Regions from separate parts of the Kroppenstedtia sanguinis genome, predicted to be linked through region 1. Evidence: a T-box and tRNA genes for the amino acid it is inferred to sense, from the RefSeq annotation. Region 1 holds a T-box; the other holds one or more tRNA genes.
What was found. A T-box is a leader RNA that pairs with one kind of tRNA and senses whether it is charged. The one in region 1 lies ahead of pheS (phenylalanine--tRNA ligase subunit alpha), so its partner is inferred to be a tRNA-Phe.
Positions count from the first base shown of each region.

Region 1 (9,798 bases):
CAGTCCGTCTGCCTAAAGGAAGGATGGAAAATAAATAAAGGGTCTCGCGGGCTGACGCTTGGGTCCGCGGGACTGTTTTTTCCGGGGGCCGACAAGATGAAACCAAGGGATTATGTTAAAATAAACAGGGTCTTCATCTAGAAAGAGGTGCTACTACATACTATGTCAGACGTAAAACGCGGAGATTTTAAACAATTGCTCAAGGAGCTGACAGAAGTACCCGGTCCCCCAGGACATGAGGGGCCTGTCCGGAAACGGATGGCTCGATGGGCGGCTCCCGTTGCCGATGAGGTCACTTCAGATCATCTGGGGGCGCTGATCGCACGACAAGGGACGACAGGGCCCCGGATCATGGTGGCGGGCCACCTGGATGAGATCGGTTTCATGGTGACCCGAATCACCGAAGAAGGATTTTTGCGTTTTCAGCCACTGGGTGGATGGTGGAGTCAAGTCGTGTCTGCCCAACGGGTGGAAGTGATCACGGATCAGGGAAACGTGTTGGGGGTGATCGGTTCCAAACCCCCCCATCTTCTTCCCATGGATCAGCGGAAAAAAGCGGTTTCTCTGGAGGAACTCTTCATCGATGTGGGGGTATCTGACAAAGAAGAAGCCGAAGCGCTTGGGATTCATCCCGGTGATGTGGTGGTTCCCTGGTCTCCCTTTACAGTGATGGCCAACTCCAAACATTGGTTGGCTAAAGCGATGGACAATCGGATGGGGTGCGCTGTCGCTGTGGAAGTGTTGAGACGGCTGAGTCAGACCGATCATTCCAACACGGTTTACGGTGTAGGGACCGTGATGGAGGAAGTGGGACGCCGGGGAGCCCATACTGCCACCGCTGCTGTCCGACCTGATATCGGGATCGCGGTGGATGTGGGGATTGCTGGGGATACGCCGGGGATTCACAAGGATCAAGTCCCTTGCCGATTAGGTAGCGGTCCCCAACTGGTACTGTATGATGCAGGACATCTGCCCCATCGGGGCCTGGTCCGACTGGTGCAGGATGTGGCAAAAGAAGAAGAGATTCCTCTGCAATATGAATGGATTGCCCGGGGAGCCACAGATGCGAGCCATATTCATCTGTTTGATCAAGGGGTTCCCAGCCTTAGTCTGGGAGTGCCTGCTCGCTATATCCACAGCCACACTTCCATTATCCATGAGGAGGATGTGGAACATTTGGTTCAGTTGTTGGTGGCAGTGATTCGCCGGCTGGATCAGAAGACAGTGGATCAGCTCTGTCAGGGGTTGTGAATAACGAATACAAATAGACCAAGGCTGATGACCGGATCCGTCATCAGCCTTTTTTTGTACGGAAAGAAATCGGGTATAAGAGAGAAAACTTGAACCGGATGGTTTAAGACGGTGCGACGGGGGGTTGCGCCTCTTTCCTGGGCATATGCTCGTGCAATGTTTCAATCATATGTTCCTGATCCTGGGGCGTGCTGTTCTTCCAGATCACTTCAAAGAGGACGCCCAATCCGGGAAGCAGTTTTTCCTCACCCTGAATCGAATCTTCCACCATCGATTTCAGCTGTTGGGGATCCATCTCCTTGATGTTGTAATAGATAGCCCCACGAATGGGAAAGCTCACTTCGCGCTCCCTCCTTTCATGTGTAGTTTGACCCGGAAGAGACAGCTTATCCGTCTGGTGGGAAACATTGTGATATAATACACACCATGTATGGGCACCGAAAAAGGGAGGATCTCGATGAAGAAAGAGTTTGCAGTCATCGGCTTGGGCCGTTTTGGCGGAAGTGTGGCTAAAACCCTGCACGAGATGGGGTATGATGTGCTGGCCATCGATCGCGACCCGCAGCGGGTTCAGGATTTTGCTCAGATTGTCACCCATGCTGTGGAGGCGGACTCCACCGATGAAAATGCTCTTAAGGCACTGGGGATTCGAAACTTTGATGTGGTGGTTATCTCCATCGGCGAAGATATTCAGTCCAGTATTATGACCACACTGATTCTGCGGGAGATGGGGGTAGAAAAGGTGGTGGTCAAGGCGAGGAACGACCTTCATGGCAAAGTGTTGTATAAGATCGGAGCCTACAAGGTGGTTTATCCCGAACGGGATATGGGAGTGCGGGTCGTACATAATCTGATCTCTCCCAATATCTTGGATTATATCGAGTTGGCGGATGAATACAGTATCATTGAAGTGCATGCGGGGGAATTCTTTGCTGGAAAAACTCTGGAGGAGTTAGATATCCGCGCCATGTTCGGTTGTAACGTAATGGCTATCAAGAGTAAAAATAAAATCAACATCGCCCCCTTGGCTGGGGACCGGATCCGCCGGGGTGATGTCTTGGTCGTGATCGGTCATAACGATGACTTAAAAAAACTGGAGGAACGTGCATAAACCATGGAGATCCATCAAATCACCTCTGCCCGCAACGAGAAAGTGAAGCGTTGGCGGAAACTGAGTACCCGGAAGGGACGGGAGGAATTCGGTAGCATCCTGATTGAAGGAGAAAAATTGCTGAAGGAAGCCACTGTGGCAGGATGGAAAGTGCGTTCAGTGATTGTGTCTGATGAGGGGATCGAGCGGTTGGAGAGTCTCTCCTATCTGGATGAAGTTTCGGTTTATGCCTTGTATCCTTCTACCTTCTCGCAATTAGTGGATACCCAGACTCCTCAGGGAGTCGCCGCTGAGGTGGTGGTCCCGGAAAATAAGGATGGTTATCGGATCCGTGGTGAAGAGCCAGTACTGTTGCTGGATGCCATCCGGGACCCGGGCAATCTGGGGACGATCCTGCGGACGGCTGAAGCGGCAGGAGTTCGGGATGTCTGGTTGGGAGCGGGGACGGTAGATCCTTTCAACCCCAAGGTGGTCCGTTCTGCAATGGGCTCCTTGTTTCGCTCCCGTATCCGACGTGTGGATCTGAGAGAGGCCATTCCTGAGTTGAAAAAACAGGGATATTGGGTGGCGGGGACGAGCCCCCGAGGAGAGAAGGCTCATTTTGATTGCCATTATCCGAAACAGACGGCGATTTTGCTTGGAAATGAAGGCAAGGGCGTTTCCGCGGAAATCGATTCCCTGGTGGATGACCGGGTGAAAATTCCCATGCCCGGACAAGTGGAATCCCTCAATGTGTCGGTGACGGCAGGGATTCTTCTATTTGAACTCCTCCGCCAACAGTGGATGGAAACCGGCTGATTTTCAATCCAACTTTACTCAGAGACATGTTTTCGTGTGTGTCATTGCATCGCGTCAAGTTTTTGGCTATACTGGAGAACAAAATCGATTGCCATCATCGGCTGTGACGGAGAAGAGTACCGATGTACGACCTGACCAGGGAGGGGTTGCCATGACTGGAAGCACCCCCAGGAACACGGCATGGGGAAGTTCACTCCTGAGCCGTCCCCCTGAACCTCCTGTGGGAGCAGTAAGGGGTACCGGATCTAACCGTTATCTTTTTTGAGTGGAGCAGTTTCCGCCGTCTTGTGGGGACTGTTCAACCAAGGGTGGTACCACGAATCTCTCGTCCCTCGGACGCGGGATTTTTTTATTTTATGGGAATTCAGGAGGGAATCCATGTGCGTGAACAGCTGAAATCCATGAAAGAGGAGGCGGAAGCGGCGATCCGCTCCGCATCCGACTTGGATGTTTTGAAAGAGATTCGCGTGAAGTATCTGGGGAAAAAGGGGGAGATCACCTCTGTCCTGCGGGGAATGAAAGATCTTTCGCCTGCCGAGCGGCCAGTGATCGGCAGTTTGGCTAACGAGATTCGCGCTTCTTTGGAAGAGTGGATCCGGGACAAAGAGCAGAAGCTGGATCAAGAGAGGCTAAAACACCGGCTGGCCTCGGAGACGATCGATGTGACTCTGCCGGGAAAGGCGAAGCCCTTGGGGGGTGTGCATCCGCTGAACGCGGTGATTGAGCGCATCGAAGATATTTTTGTCGGAATGGGTTTTGAAGTTGCAGAAGGGCCGGAAGTGGAGACGGATTATTATAATTTTGAGGCTCTCAACCTCCATAAGGACCATCCGGCCCGGGATATGCAGGATTCTTTCTACATCACACCTGAGATTCTGTTGCGGACCCAGACCTCCCCAGTTCAGGTGCGCTCCATGGAGTCCAAGGAGGGAAAAGTCCCGGTCAAAATCATCTGTCCTGGGAAAGTATATCGACGGGACGATGATGATGCCACCCATTCCCATCAGTTCACTCAGGTGGAAGGACTGGTGGTAGACCGCGGGATCGCTATGAGTGAGCTGCATGGCACTTTGCTCTCCTTTGCCGAGCAGATGTTTGGGAGGAAATTGGAAAGCCGGCTGCGCCCCAGCTATTTTCCTTTTACCGAACCTAGTGTCGAAATGGACATCTCCTGTGTACAGTGTGGCGGCGATGGCTGTCGAATGTGCAAACAGACCGGATGGATCGAAATTCTGGGTGCTGGGATGGTTCATCCTCGGGTGTTGGAGCGTGGGGGTTACGATTCGGAGCGTTACACTGGGTTTGCCTTCGGGATGGGACCGGAACGGATTGCCCTTCTGAAATATGGGATCGACGATATTCGTCATTTCTATACCAATGATCTTCGGTTTCTACGTCAATTTCAAAATGTATAACAGGAAAGGAGAGAGAGAGCCGATGCGTGTTTCCTATCAGTGGTTGAATGAATACGTGAATCTGGAGGGAGTCTCACCGGAGGAGTTGGCTGAACAGTTAACTCGTGGCGGGATTGAAGTAGATGGGGTGGAACTTCGGGATCACGGCGTAACTAAGGTGGTGGTCGGTCACGTACAAAGTGCTGACCCCCATCCGAATGCGGACCGGTTGCGTGTTTGCACGGTCGATGTTGGTGAAGAGGAGCTTTTGAATATTGTTTGCGGTGCCCCCAATGTGGCGACCGGGCAAAAAGTGCCGGTCGCTCTGCCTGGAGCCAGACTCCCAGGGGGAATCAAGATTAAAAGATCTAAGCTGCGGGGGGTACCCTCTCAAGGGATGATCTGTTCCGCTCAGGAGTTAGGTCTGCCGGAGAAACTTCTGCCTAAGGAGCAACAGGATGGAATTTTGGTTCTCTCCCCAGGGGTAAAGGTCGGGGAAGATGCGAAAAAACTCCTCGGTTTGGATGATGTGGTGCTGGAGTTGGACCTGACGCCCAATCGCTCGGATTGTCTCAGCATGTGGGGAATCGCTTATGAAGTGGGGGCTTTGTTAGACCGGGAAGTGCGTCTTCCCCAAACAGCTGAAGGCCGTTTGGAAGGGAAGGGGAAATCAGTCGCCATCGTATTGGATGCAGAGGAGGAATGTCCCTTATACGCCGCCCAAGTGGTGGAAGGAATCCGGCTGGGTCCTTCTCCCCAGTGGATGCAGAACCGGCTGTTGGCAGCGGGTGTGCGCCCCATCAACAACGTGGTGGATATTACCAATTGCGTGATGTTGGAATACGGTCAACCCTTGCATGCCTTTGACTACCACCAGGTAGATCATGGGGAGATCGTGGTTCGCCAGGGGACTGCCGGGGAAACAGTGACCACTTTGGACGGGGTGACCCGAGCTTGTGATCATGGGACCTTGCTCATCACCGACGGGACCAAACCGATCGGCATTGCCGGTGTGATGGGGGGGGCAAACTCTGAAGTGACGGAAAAGACAACCACGATTCTGATTGAATCCGCTTATTTCGCTCCGGAAACGGTACGTCGGACCACCCGCAGATTGGGACTCCGCTCCGAAGCGAGCACACGTTTTGAAAAGGGAGTCGATCCGGAACGGATTTTGCCTGCCTTGCAACGAGCGGTGGAGTTGATGGGAGAACTTGCCTCAGGGAAAGTGGCCTCTGCCATCACGGCGGAACAGATCGGGGAAATTGACGATGTGACCGTCGAATTACGCCACAGCCGCTTGACAGGAGTTTTGGGAGTGCAGATAGATGAACAGGCGGTCATGGACAGTTTCCGTCGCCTTCGTTTCCCTGCGGAAGTAAAAGAGGGAGTCTATCGGGTTCAGGTTCCATCCCGACGTCCGGATATCTCGATCGAAGTGGATCTGATCGAAGAAGTGGCCCGCCTGTACGGATATGACCGGATTCCCACCACACTCCCCTGGGGCCAGCAGTCTCCGGGATCCCTGACCCCGGAGCAGCGGTTACACCGGACGATTCGCCATACGTTGCGGGATATCGGCTTTTATGAGGTGGTCAATTACAGCTTGACATCACCGGATGCCCTTCGTTCATTGGAGCAGGTGATCCACCCAAAGGCCCGGCCGATTCGGATCAGCATGCCGATCAGTGATGAACGGAAACTGCTTCGGACCTCCCTGGTGCCGCAACTGTTGGAGACAGCGGAATACAATATTCATCGCCGGGAAGAAGGGGTATCCTTTTTCGAAATGGGGCGGGTGTATCTAACGGAAGAAAAAAAATTGACTCAGCAGCCTGAGGAGCCCTGGATGTTGGCTGGATTGACCACAGGGGCAATCGATTCCAAACATTGGCAGGGGGGAGCGGAAATTCCGGATTTCTTCTCCCTTAAGGGATCTTTGGAAAGATTGTTCCAACGACTGGGCTTAGTAGGAGTCCGTTATGAGGCCATCCAACCACAAGGGTATCACCCAGGGCGCACTGCCCGACTGATCCTGGAGGATCAGGTGATTGGACTGATCGGCCAAATCCATCCGCAAACAGCCCAGGCCTATGATCTGGAGGATGTGTTTGTCTTTGAACTGGACTTGGTTCCGGTGATGGAAGCAGTTCTTGGAGGGACCTTGGAGTATCATCCCCTGCCCAAATATCCGTCCACGACTCGGGATCTGGCGTTGGTGGTGGATACGGACGTGCCAGTGGATCGCCTGCAAGACTTGATTTACGCCACAGGTGGGGAATGGCTGCGGTCGGTGATGCTGTTTGATGTGTTTACGGGTGGGAGAATCGGGAATGGAAAGAAGAGTGTCGCTTATTCCCTCACTTATCAAGCGAAAGATCGGACCTTGACCGATGAGGAAGTGAATGAGGTACACCAAACGGTGGTCTCGAAATTGGAGCAGGAACTGGGTGCCGTCTTGCGCCAATAACAGGATGGGGCAGGATTCAGGAATTTACAAGATGAAATAAAATGGGGAAGCGATGGGAGGCTGAATGGGGAGGGAGTAAGTGATGAGCAAGCAGAGATACAGTGTCGAGATCTTCGGTCAGATGTACCATATCGTGGGTAAGGCGAGCTCCGGATACGTTCGGGAAGTAGCCCGCCATGTGGATGAGAAGATGAGAGATATCGCCGACAGCAATCCCCGTCTGGATACCACCCGACTGGCGGTGCTGTCTGCCGTGAATATCACTGACACCTATATGAAATTAAAACAGGAACATGAAGAGATCTTACATTTGATCGAGGATGATCAACCGTAAGTGTGATTGTGAGCCAAGCGCTTCCCCCTATTGGAGGGTAATTTTGGATGAATCTGTTGGATGGACTGATCCTCCTGTTGTTGATCGGAGGACTTTTTTCCGGTTATAAGAAGGGGTTGATCAAAGAGACCGTTTCTCTGCTCGGAATGCTGATTGCCGTAGTTGTCGCTTGGAAATTTAGCCCGGACTTGGGACCTGTTCTCATGGACATCATCCCCTTGCCGGACTCGATGAGCGACAGCGGTCTGCCCCTGTTTTTTTTGGAAAAACCGATTTACACAGCTTTAGCCTTTGTGTTGTTGTTTCTGGTTACCCGACTGCTACTCTCCATTGTGTCCAACATCTTGACTGCGTTGGCGGGTTTACCTGTGCTGGCGCAGATCAATGGATTAGGTGGCGCCCTGGTGGGATTTCTTAAAGCTCTGTTGCTTATTTTTGTGGTGGTTCATCTGCTGCAAATTCTTCCTTGGGACACGGGGCAAGAAGCGGTTACCGGATCTTCGATCAGTCAGGGGATCTTGCAATTGACTTCTGATTTCTCTGGGGAATCTGTCCGTGCGACTCAGTCATAAATAAAGTCATGGGATGATCGGGATCCGCCCCCCTGGATGGGGGCTTTTTTTTCACTGCCTCATCATCTTCGGGAAGTATAGGGAGGGCAAATGTCGAGATACTAACAGCAGAAACAACCTAAGAGAGGTTGACTAGCTATGAAAAAAACACTGCTGTTACTATGTGCCTGTATGCTCATCGTGACCAGCTTGGCCTCCACTGCCACTCAGGCGGAAGCAGCCTTTGGTAAGCATGAGTTGAAGATGGGGGCGGCAGGTGATGATGTGTATGAGTTACAGGGTCGGTTGAAGTATCTCGGCTTTTATACTGGGAAGATCGATGGACGCCTAGGTTGGCGAACCCATCGTGCCGTCCGTCTGTTTCAGTACCAATTTGGACTGGAAGTGGATGGCCGGGTTGGTTCCCAAAGCAAACGGAAACTGGTGGAGGCGTCAAAGGAGTGGGCACCTGGAGTTTCCAATCGGATCTTCAAGAAAGGGGACCGGGGAGGCTATGTGTGGGAACTGCAACGGAGACTTCAGTTTATCGGGTATTATTCAGGAAAGGTTGACGGGAAGTTCGGCAAACAAACGGACCGGGCGGTGCGGGACTTCCAGTATCGATTTGGCTTGAGAGTGGATGGCCGGGTAGGTACAAAAACGAAATTAAAACTATGGAAGGCCACCCGCCGCTGGAGTCCCCAAGCAGGTAAAGCTCCCACCAAGAAGGCCCCGGTCACAGGGTTGACCCAGATGAAACCCATGGATCGGGTGCCGAAAACTACGTCAGGACTGTCGAAACACGATATCAACATGATCGCAAAAGCGGTTCACGCAGAAGCCAGAGGGGAAAACTATACCGGCAAAGTGGCGGTGGCGTCAGTCATACTGAATCGCTTGGAAAGCGAACAATTCCCGGATTCCCCTTCGTCTATTGTATATCAACCCCTCGCCTTTGAAGCGGTGGTGGATGGTCAGATCAATATGGAGGCGAATCTGAAGGCGAGAAAAGCGGTATATGACGCGATCAACGGTTGGGATCCCAGTGGAGGCGCCCTCTACTATTTCAACCCCGCCAAAGCCACCTCCCGATGGATATGGGGAAGACCCCAGATCAAACGGATCGGCGAGCATATCTTTACCAGATGAAATATCTCTTCGGCATCCCCTCTCTGGGAGATGCCGACTTTTTTTACCGGTGTGGAAAGCCTTTCATGCTATAATATTGAATGATTGTTGTCGGAACAGGAGGGTGCAAAATGGACCCGCAAAAAATGCTTCATGCTTTGGAATATGATCGGATCATCGATCAGTTGATTCAACAAGCCACATCGGAAACAGGGAAAAAAGCTGCTGCCGGTTTGCAACCGTCTCTTCAGGGAGATGAAGTACAACGGAGGCTCCAATCGACAGCTGAAGCTATGGACTTACTCCGATTGAAGGGGAGCCTGTCCTTGGAGGCGGTCTCAGACATCCATCCCGCACTGCGAAGAGCGCGGATCGGTGGTTTACTGACAGCGATGGAGCTGCTTCGGGTGGCAGGGACGGCCGGAGCGGAAAAGACGGTTCGTTCCGTGCTGGAAGGGGTGGATCCGGAAGAAGCCTCCTTGTTCCTGCTGCGGGAGCTATCCGCACAATTGAGGGAGACTCGGATGCTGGCTCGAAGGATTCGGCGAGCCATCGATGAAGATGGAGTCGTCAATGATGATGCCAGCTCGGAGCTGAGTCGGATTCGGCGCAACATCCAGCAGCTTCAGGAATCGATCCGCACCACTCTGGATGAATTTTTACGTCATTCTTCATACCAAAAAATGCTTCAGGACCCGATCATCACCCAGCGGAACGATCGCTATGTGATTCCGGTCAAACAAGAGTACCGGGGAGCCCTC
Region 1 covers NZ_JBNPXF010000026.1:37,940-47,737, reverse strand. The annotation lists gene JOD24_RS13920 (Hsp20/alpha crystallin family protein) at 1-38, shown strand, start outside; gene JOD24_RS13915 (M42 family metallopeptidase) at 163-1,251, shown strand; gene sspI (small acid-soluble spore protein SspI) at 1,355-1,591, opposite strand; gene JOD24_RS13905 (potassium channel family protein) at 1,682-2,362, shown strand; gene JOD24_RS13900 (TrmH family RNA methyltransferase) at 2,366-3,160, shown strand; T-box leader at 3,255-3,496, shown strand; gene pheS (phenylalanine--tRNA ligase subunit alpha) at 3,541-4,575, shown strand; gene pheT (phenylalanine--tRNA ligase subunit beta) at 4,598-7,024, shown strand; gene zapA (cell division protein ZapA) at 7,107-7,358, shown strand; gene JOD24_RS13880 (CvpA family protein) at 7,406-7,930, shown strand; gene sleB (spore cortex-lytic enzyme) at 8,069-9,058, shown strand; gene JOD24_RS13870 (endonuclease MutS2) at 9,169-9,798, shown strand, end outside.

Region 2 (9,798 bases), on a different contig from region 1:
CGACTTCCTCCCATTGACAGCTGAAACCGGAATGGGAGCGTTCCAAACGGGCGGCCTGTTTTTTCAACAGTTCGCGCATCTGTCCGGCTTCCCGTGATGTCAGCGGTCCCGGAACCGAGATCTGATAAGCGACCATTCCTCCGCCCCCCGCTTTGTCCATCGTTTAAATCTAGTATATGGGAGGCGGTTGTAAGGTATACGTCCAACCATGGTACGCCTGATGATTCGGTCCCGCCTGGTTTGTCAAAACAAGATCCAGCCTGAAGTATGGCCTTACAAGATACGCCTCAGAAGGACTTCTCAGGAGGCGTTGCCCGGTGCGCGGAAACCAGCATCCTCTGCTTCCTTCTCTGTGCAAAACCATCGTTCCGGCTTCGTTTCATCATATTGAGGGCTCATCCGTGTATGATAAATTTGATCCCCTTGCCGGTTGACATTTCCTTTGATTTTCCCCACGCAATCTCCACTCTGCCCGTTCTTCTCCGCTACCCTAGCACCTTCCTTCTGCCAAAGTCCCACATCCTGCTTTCGCGCCTCTCGCTCCAAGCGAAGGAAGGTTTTCTCATATTTCACATTGGGCTGCACAGTCATAATCCGAGCATATCCTTCTTGGACCAGCGTGGCGTTAAACAGTTCATCTTCCATCCACAAATACGCCAACAAACGGCCGTACCGATCCCGTTTCTCCTGATCCAGTTCCAGCCGGACATCCTTTCCATGTAAGCGATCCTTCGTATACTTGGAGGCTTCCTTCCCGTAATATTCCACACCGATTTTTGGGTGATTTGTCTCCGGCGTGTTAACACCGATCAACCGAACCTTTTCCTTTTTTCCATCTGTCTCGACGACGACTGTATCCCCGTCGATGACACGAACCACTTCTCCTTCTTCCAAGGCTTGGGCCGGGGGTTTTAATCCTTCCACCCTTGCACCGGTTCCCTCCGACTCCTCCTTCTGACACCCGACCGCTAGCAGAAGCAGGAGCAACAACCCAAGGAGAAGCCACTTCTGACTGTTTCTTTTTCTCATCATCTCTTATCCGCCCCAGCCGAATAAGCCCTTCACCGTATCGAAGGAGCTAAAAAAGGGATCAAAGGAAGTCTCCTGAAAAAACAACCAGATCAGAGCAACGCATCCTCCATACATCGAGATTTTCCCTGTCACTTTGTCAATCGTATCCCCGGATCGAATCCGCACTCCCAGATTTTTCAGACCGATTCGTTGTTTCCAAGGCCAGAAGAAGGGAACGCCTCCAACCGTGACGGCATCTGCCAGGAGGTGGGAAAAGTATCCCAGAGCCATAGCCACGGCATAGGGAGGATGAGCCAGATAAGTGATCCAAGTGACAATGCCCATAGATACTAATGAGTGAGTAAAACTGCGGTGGGGAAGAAACGCCACCCCGGCTACATAGACCCCTGCAAAGAAAATCCACCAGTCCATCCCCTGAAGTAGTGCAAATAGAGCCAAGACAGTGCCCAGAATCGCCAAGGCGGCCGACCGGTAACGGATCGATTTGAACAGCAGGTTGTTCAATATGCTGTTATCCTCATCGATATCCGGCACGAGGGAGCCTAGGGAGGCGATCAGCACCATTCCCGCTGCTTCCAAGACATGACCTCCTGTACCCGTGACACCTACAGCCACCGCTCCCGCTGTCAATCCCAGTGACAGATGGGTATTGCCCGTCACTTTACTTCCTCCTTTCGGAATGACTACCAACATATGTTTGGTCTCCAGGCTAAGAAAAAAACCGGCCCTCGGGATCGGTTTCCGGCATTTTCCTCTCACCTGTATAAAACCATTTTACACGAACATTAAGTATCTGACGAGTCCGGCGACGGTTTTTCTGAAAACAAAAAGAGACCGCTCCTGTTACGGTCTCTTGCATCAATCGAGATCAGTTTGGTACCGAGGGTCGGACTCGAACCGACACGGTGGATCTCCACCCCGGGATTTTAAGTCCCGTGCGTCTACCAATTCCGCCACCCCGGCATATAAAAATGGAGCGGACGACGGGATTCGAACCCGCGACTCCCGCCTTGGCAAGGCGGTGCTCTACCACTGAGCCACATCCGCTCGTACGATGGTGGTTCGGGACGGAATCGAACCGCCGACACGAGGATTTTCAGTCCTCTGCTCTACCGACTGAGCTACCGAACCACTACTAATTAACTTGCGACAAAAAAGATTATACCATGATATACACCGGGAAGCAAGGATTAATTTGAGGGATTTTCCTCCCTGCGGTTGGGACCACCCACATAGTAGACATCCACCAGGTGCCGGATTCGTTCCATGATCCGTTTCGCCTTCAACCGCTCGGCCCCCCCTTTCTCCGAATAGGTCAAATGCTCTTCCAGTTCGTTTAAATCCAGATTGGAGGTCATCACTGTCGGCAACTTTTCCATCATCCGGTACTGCAGGATCGCTCCCAAAATCTCATCTCGGATCCAAGGTGTCATATTCTCCGCCCCGATATCATCCAGAATCAAAACTGTAGCTTTCTTTAGTGCATCCAGCTTCTGTTGCACCGTCCCATCACGGATCGAATCCTTCACTTCCCGAATAAAATCCGGGACGTATACCATCAAAGAGTCTATGTTGTACCTGACAAGGTATTGCGCCATGGCCCCCGCGATCCGACTCTTCCCCACCCCGAAGGGACCATAGAGATAAAGTCCCTTTTCCGAATGTCCTGATGAGGCAAATCGGTCACAAAAATCCATCGCCGCTTGAATGGCTTGTATCCGTTTGGGGGATGGATTAATCGATTCAAAGGTTGCATTTAGGATATCCTTGGGGATGTAGTGGCTTTTGATCAGTTCTTTCCGTTTCCGCTCCTCCTCCTGGGCTATTTGCTTTTCACAGGGGGCCAATCTCAGTTCCAAGTACCCGCTATAAAGATGTAAATCAGGGCGGTGCCCCTTCATCAGGTTGGGGCACCGATCCAGCCCAGGACACCGATCACACTGTTCCCGTTCTATCACCATCTGTCGCAAATGAATCTGCGAACGACGATACAGCTCCCTCGAAACTTCGGGATGTTTTTGTTGAAAAGAACGGATGGCGGGATGGGAAAGGAATCGATCCAGCTCTTGATCCGGATTCAGATTTAATCGTTGGGCGATCCTGCCTTTGAGCGGATTTACTACCTTATCGATTCGTTCCATCCGGTTTACCCTCCTTTTCCTTCATTCGTTGGCTCATCCGTTGATTCATGCGACTCAGTTTGGCTTGAATTTGGGCGACTGCCTCCGGGTCCGTCTCCAACTCCTGCAAGTATTCTTCCCTGCTGAGTTTCTGTTCCATCGCCTGGGCAACTGCTCGGGGAAGGGGTTGTTCTTTCTCTTGCGCTTGTCGTTTTCCGGACCGGGAAGTTCTTTTACGGGATGCCGTTCCTTGCTGCTTATTCCAGTCCCAATTCAGGTCTTGGCTCGCCATCTGTCGCGCTTCTTCCACGGTACGCACTTGTTTGCGAGCCCAATGGCCAGCGATTTTTTCCACCAGCGGTCGCGGCAATTTATAGTCGTGAGAGTAGAGTACATATTCCAGAAGTACATTGATCACTCCGGGAGGAAGACCATAATTCCGAGACAGATCCTCCACCAATTCCAGGTCCGCCCGTGGGATTTGCTTGCCATTTTGAAAGCGAGATAAGAGTTCAATCGGAGAAAGACGCTCCAACAATTGAAAATGGCGCTCTTCTTCAGATAGCTCCCCTGTGTTTTTTCGGGGGTCTGGGGCCAAGGGCTCTTCCTTCCGGTTTTCTCCCCTTTTGATCTTCTCCCGATCCACCACCACCGGTGAACTGCCGAAACGCATCCGGTATTGACTGCGAATAAACGAACGGAGACGTTCCACATCAATCTTCCCCTGTTGGGTGACATAAGGGTTTTGCAATGCCCGGATCAAATCCCAATCATCCAACTGATAAAGGAAGCGGATTTCCAGCACCTGTTCTTCTACTCGTTGCGTCCAGGCTCCCCTGTCCAACAGGTTTTGCAAGCGGGCCTTAACCATGGATAGGTCGTCCCCTTCTTCTTCTGCCGAGAACACTGGTGGCTTTCCTTCCTCCTGCCCCTCCTCCCCTGCCATCACCGACAAGGGAAGATCCCCTTCTAATTCAGTCACCGAGCGGATCTCCGCAGGGGACAAGGAGCCAAAAACTTGTTGGAAAGATCGTGTCACCTCTGTCTCCCGGTCTATCTGGGGAAAGTCGGTTTCTCCAGTCTCCACCATCTCTTCATAGAGACTGCGGAAACGATCTTTCCCCAAACGATTCAGCAGGGAGATGCTCAACACATCACTTTGAAAAAAAGAGCCCGGAGACAGAGGGGCGACGACTTCATAGCAAAACATCCGTCTGCCCGTCTCCTGTGTCCGGAATGTGTTCAAAAGACCGACTCCCTCCAACCGGTACCGCGCCTTGAGCACTTCTCCCAGCGGAAGTTGCAACAGTTTCATCAGATCCAAGTGGGAATGTTGCCGGGAGACTCCCGACCGATGCAGGGGCAATTGACTATAGAGGGTCAGATAGAGACTGACTGCCACCGCACCCACCAGCGGTTGGTAAAGATGAACCAACACCAAAGGATCCACTGGTTGGATCGGACGCCGACTCCGACTTCTCCAGCCATCCCGGGGGGTACATTCATTCCAGATCATCGACATCGACACCCGCCTCCCATCCGTTCTGCAAAGGGACTATTATTGTACCAGTAGAAACATTCCTTCACAAACTGGATTCGAGTCGAATATCGGGCTTATTCCTCTGTCGATTTTCTCTTTTCCCTATCCCTCTCGTTGCGGGAGCGATTTAACAGCTCTTCCAACTCTTTTACAAAAACGGTAATATCCCTGAATTGCCGATATACCGAGGCAAACCGGACATATGCCACTTCATCGACATCCACGAGTCGTTCCATGATATACTCGCCGATTTCCCGTGTGGGTACCTCCGTTTCATTACTCTCCCGCAGGCTCCGCTCCACATCGTCGACAAGTTCTTCCAAGCGTTCCATCGGAACCGACCGCTTTTCACAAGCGCGGATCAACCCCCGCAGAAGTTTGTCCCGATTAAATTCTTCTCGGCCACCATCTTTCTTGATGACAATCAAGGGTTTCTTTTCCAATATTTCAAATGTAGTAAAACGCCTGCCGCAGCTTTCACACTGGCGTCTACGCCGGATGGACTTCCCTTCGTGGGCTGGGCGGGAGTCCAACACCCGACTTCCTATGAAATGACAATATGGGCAGCGCATCGATGCACTCCTCCCGCTTTGATCCTCCTTGAAGAATCAACGAATCTTTCTAACTATATCACAAACCACCCGGTTTGTACCTCAACTGCACTTCCCACCCCTTCGTAATATAAGAGCCGCTTCTCCGGCAAGAACCGGAAAGCGGCTGTACATCATCCAGGATCAGACCATCACTTCCCGGAGTTGAACCTTTTCCTGTTTATCGAAAAAAGGGCGCCCCACCCACTTGACTAGGTCGACTACACGGCAGGAGTATCCCCACTCATTGTCATACCAAGCGATCACCTTCACCTGTCGGTCACCGATAGACATCGTAGAAGGTGCATCTACAATAGCGGAATGAGGATTTCCAATAAAATCGGTGGAAACCAAGGGGACCTCACAATACTGAAGAATCCCACTCAGATGGGTTTCAGAAGCCTCCTTCAACGCGGCGTTCACTTCTTCGACATCGGTGGGGCGGTTCAGGTCCACCACTAAATCCACTACTGAAACGTTGGGAGTGGGAACCCGAAGAGCCAGCCCGTTTAATCGTCCCTCTAGCTCAGGAAGGATTTTCCCGATCGCGGAGGCAGCACCCGTCTTCGTCGGAATGATCGACTGGGCACAAGCACGGGCCCGTCTCAGATCCTTGTGAGGATTGTCCAGATTTTTTTGGTCATTGGTATAGGAATGAACCGTGGTCATCAACCCTTGTTCAATCCCGAATGTCTCCTGCAACACCTGCACCACCGGCGCCAGACAGTTCGTGGTACAGCTGGCATTGGAAATAATCTGGTGCGCTTCCGGGTCGTAAGCGCTCTCATTAACCCCCATCACAATCATGGCATCCTCATTTTTCCCGGGAGCGGTGATCACCACTTTTTTGGCCCCGGCCTGCAAATGGCGCCCTGCACCTTCCCGGTCGCGAAACTTTCCGGTGGCCTCCACCACCAGGTCGATATCGAGATCCTCCCAAGGGAGACGGGCGGGATCACGGTCGGAAACCAGCTTTACTTCCTTACCGTTGACGATCAGCCGATCCTCATCTCCCCGGATCTCATCCTCCACTGTACCGTGAATGGTGTCATACTTCACCAGATGGGCCAGTGTCTCCGCCGGATAGCTGGCATTGACTGCCACTACCTCCAGATCCCCTTCGTGGATCGCTTTTCGGAAAACCATCCTGCCGATTCGGCCAAAGCCATTGATCGCTATTCGCAGAGGCATATTTTCCCCTTCCTTCACCCATTGTTACATACAAGTTCCCCTTATCATTATAATCTGTATAACACATATTGCAATGTGCCTCCACTAAATTGGGTCTTTTATTGAGGAAGCGTATAAGTTTCCCTTTGTTTTACCAAATGGGCGTATAGCGAACGGTACTTGTCATGGAAAAACATCACCCGTTGCACATAATGACGCGTTTCCCCGTAGGGAATCTGCTTCAAGTTGTGACGAGTCCCGTCCCACCGCCCTTCTTTCAACCATTTCTGCACATTACCGGGACCTGCATTATAGGCAGCGATCGTGGCCACTTGGTTTCCATGAAATTCTTTCATCAATCCGGACAGATACCAACTTCCCATGTGGATATTGATCGCCGGATCTCGAACGGAATCTTTGAACGCCGGAGAAAACCGTCCTTTCTCCACGACCCAATCCACTGTGTTGGGAGTCAGCTGCATCAATCCCTCGGCACCAGCATGGGACTCTACATCGGGGTCAAACTTACTTTCCACCCGGATGACTGCCATCACGAGAAAAGGATCCGCACCTGTCGCATCCGAACTGTACAATATCTGTTCTTCGTAGTCCAAAGGATACATCCATCCATTGAAAAGAGGGGTGGCAACAATCAAGAAGATCAGGAGCAGTATGAAGGCCAGTCCCAACTTACGCCTGGACGGAAGGGCGGCTATAACCGGTTGGATCCACTTTTGGAGAGCAAAGTTTCCCATAAAACATCAACCTGTCCTTCCGTGTCCGCACGGGTGCCGGAGTTATCGATCAGCACATCGGCGAACTTTTTTTTCTCTTCGATCGGCATCTGGGCTTGGATCATCCTTCCCGCTTCTTCTTCCGAAATGCCTTCCCTCTCCATCAATCGCTTCAGTTGCAATTCTGCAGGAATATAAACTAGTACGACCGTATCCACCAGATCAGTCAGCCTTTCTTCAATCAACAAAGGAACGTCCAAGATGACTGGAAGGTCCGGGGACTCTTCCAGTGCCTCCTGTACCTCGGCCTGCATTTGACGAATGATGAGGGGATGAAGGAGTTGGTTGAGATCTTTTAGAGCTGTTGCATCCCGAAACACCCACTCCCGGAGGGCTTTTCGATCCAGTTCCCCTGTCGCTCTAAACACCCTGTCACCAAACCGATCCCGTATCTGCCTGCTTCCTTCGGTTCCAGGCTCCACCACTTGTCTAGCCACTTGATCCGCATCTACGATTTTCGCTCCCTTTTGGCGAAACCACTCAGAGACCGTACTTTTTCCGGTAGCGATCCCACCAGTCAAACCCACCTTCAACACAACCCCTCCCCTCCGGCAAAATCCACAATCCCCTTCAATCACTCGTTATTGCTGACAATCGGGGCAAAAATGAGTGCCCCGCCCAGCTACCACTCGGCGTTCAATCGGACGGCCACATTGAGGGCAGGGCTCTCCTTTTTTTCCATACACCTGAATTTGTAACTGGAACATCCCCATTTCCCCATTCCCATCCACATAGCTGCGGACAGAAGATCCCCCCGCTTCAACTGCCTTCATCAAAGTGGAACGAATACTTTTGTACAGCTGTTTCACCTCTCTGGAATCCAGGGACTGCACCCGCCGTTCCGGATGAATTCCCGCAGTAAAAAGGGCCTCATCCACATAAATATTGCCAAGCCCACACAGGAATTCCTGATTGAGTAGCAAAGATTTGATGTTGGTTTTTCGCTTGGCTAATCCCGCTGCAAAACCCTCCAAAGTGAAGGCCTCTGACAAGGGCTCCGGACCCAGTTTGCGCAGGGGAGGGAGGTTCAGTTCTTCCCCTTTCGGCCACAGATGCATCGTGCCAAATTGACGCACATCCCGATATCGCAGCTCCGTTCCGTCTGTAAAGCGAAAAATCACATGAGTATGTTTGATCACAGGTGTCTCCACAGATTCCAGACTGTAACGCCCTTCCATGCGCAGATGGGAAACCAAGACCCACGGGTCGAAAAAGATTCGCAAAAATTTCCCCCGACGCTCCACTCCCGTCACTTTTCGCCCCTTCAACATCTCTTGGAATAATTCTGGATCCGGGGGCTCCTGGAGGATCCGGGGCAGGGTTACTTTCACCTCTTCCACCGTTTTTCCCATGATCAGCTTCTGCAACGTCCGCTTCACCGTCTCAACCTCTGGTAACTCCGGCACTGTTCATTCTCTCCCCATTATTTTGCTTCATACCAGGTCTTTCCGGTGTTAATGTCCACTTGGAGGGGCACATCCAATTTCATCGCATTCTCCATCACCTGGCGCACCCGATGTTCTAAAGCCTCCATTTCCTGCAAAGGCGATTCAAAGATCAATTCATCATGCACCTGCAAAAGGAGCCGAGCCTGGAACCCCTCTTTCTCCAACAAGGCGTCCATCTCCACCATCGCCTTTTTGATAATATCCGCCGCCGTCCCTTGGATTGGTGTATTCATCGCCGTCCGTTCGGCAAAACTGCGCCGGTTGAAATTGCGGGAATTGATTTCCGGCAACTCGCGGCGCCGATGGAGCATGGTGGTTACATAACCGTCCTTTTTCGCTTGACGGACGATCTCCTCCATGTAGAGCTTCACCTTGGGATAGCTATCAAAGTAACGCTGAATAAATTCCGCCGCCTCCTTGCGGGGGATATTCAGGTTTTGCGACAGACCGTAATCACTGATACCATAAACAATCCCAAAGTTGACCGCTTTGGCATGACGGCGCATCAGCGGAGTCACCTCGTCGACGGATACCCCGAACACATCCATCGCCGTTTTGGTATGGACGTCCAGTTCCTTTTGAAAGGCCTCGATCAGATTCTCATCCCCCGACAAATGGGCCAGCACCCTCAGCTCAATCTGGGAGTAATCCGCCGACAGCATCAACCACTCCTCTTCCGAAGGGACAAACACCTGCCGGATCCGCCGCCCTTCCTCCAAACGGATGGGAATGTTCTGCAGGTTGGGATCGGTGCTGGAGAGGCGTCCAGTGGCGGTGATCGCCTGGTTGAACCGGGTGTGGATCTTCCCCGTCTCCTCGTCGATCTCCTTGAGCAAACCTTCCACATAGGTGGAGATCAGTTTGCCCACTTGGCGGTAATGCAGGATCTCTTCCACAATCTCATGTTGTGGTGCCAGCTTTTCCAGCACATCGGCGCTGGTGGAATATCCTGTTTTAGTCTTCTTCAAAACAGGCAGCCCCAGTTTGTCAAACAGGATCTCCCCCAACTGTTTAGGGGAATTGATATTAAACTCTGTTCCCGCCAGCTCGAATATCTTCTCCGTCAACTCATCCAGCCGGAGCTTCAATTCCTTTCCCAAGGAT
Region 2 covers NZ_JBNPXF010000011.1:53,370-63,167, reverse strand. The annotation lists gene ytxC (sporulation protein YtxC) at 1-136, opposite strand, end outside; gene JOD24_RS08585 (thermonuclease family protein) at 301-1,032, opposite strand; gene JOD24_RS08580 (metal-dependent hydrolase) at 1,036-1,725, opposite strand; tRNA gene JOD24_RS08575 (tRNA-Leu) at 1,907-1,995, opposite strand; tRNA gene JOD24_RS08570 (tRNA-Gly) at 2,005-2,079, opposite strand; tRNA gene JOD24_RS08565 (tRNA-Phe) at 2,088-2,163, opposite strand; gene dnaI (primosomal protein DnaI) at 2,223-3,173, opposite strand; gene JOD24_RS08555 (replication initiation and membrane attachment family protein) at 3,157-4,674, opposite strand; gene nrdR (transcriptional regulator NrdR) at 4,767-5,264, opposite strand; gene JOD24_RS08545 (glyceraldehyde-3-phosphate dehydrogenase) at 5,427-6,473, opposite strand; gene JOD24_RS08540 (lytic transglycosylase domain-containing protein) at 6,572-7,207, opposite strand; gene coaE (dephospho-CoA kinase) at 7,165-7,782, opposite strand; gene mutM (DNA-formamidopyrimidine glycosylase) at 7,828-8,652, opposite strand; gene polA (DNA polymerase I) at 8,670-9,798, opposite strand, start outside.
Region 2: it has a tRNA-Phe gene. The T-box ahead of pheS (phenylalanine--tRNA ligase subunit alpha) is inferred to sense a tRNA for this amino acid. The anticodon was not compared.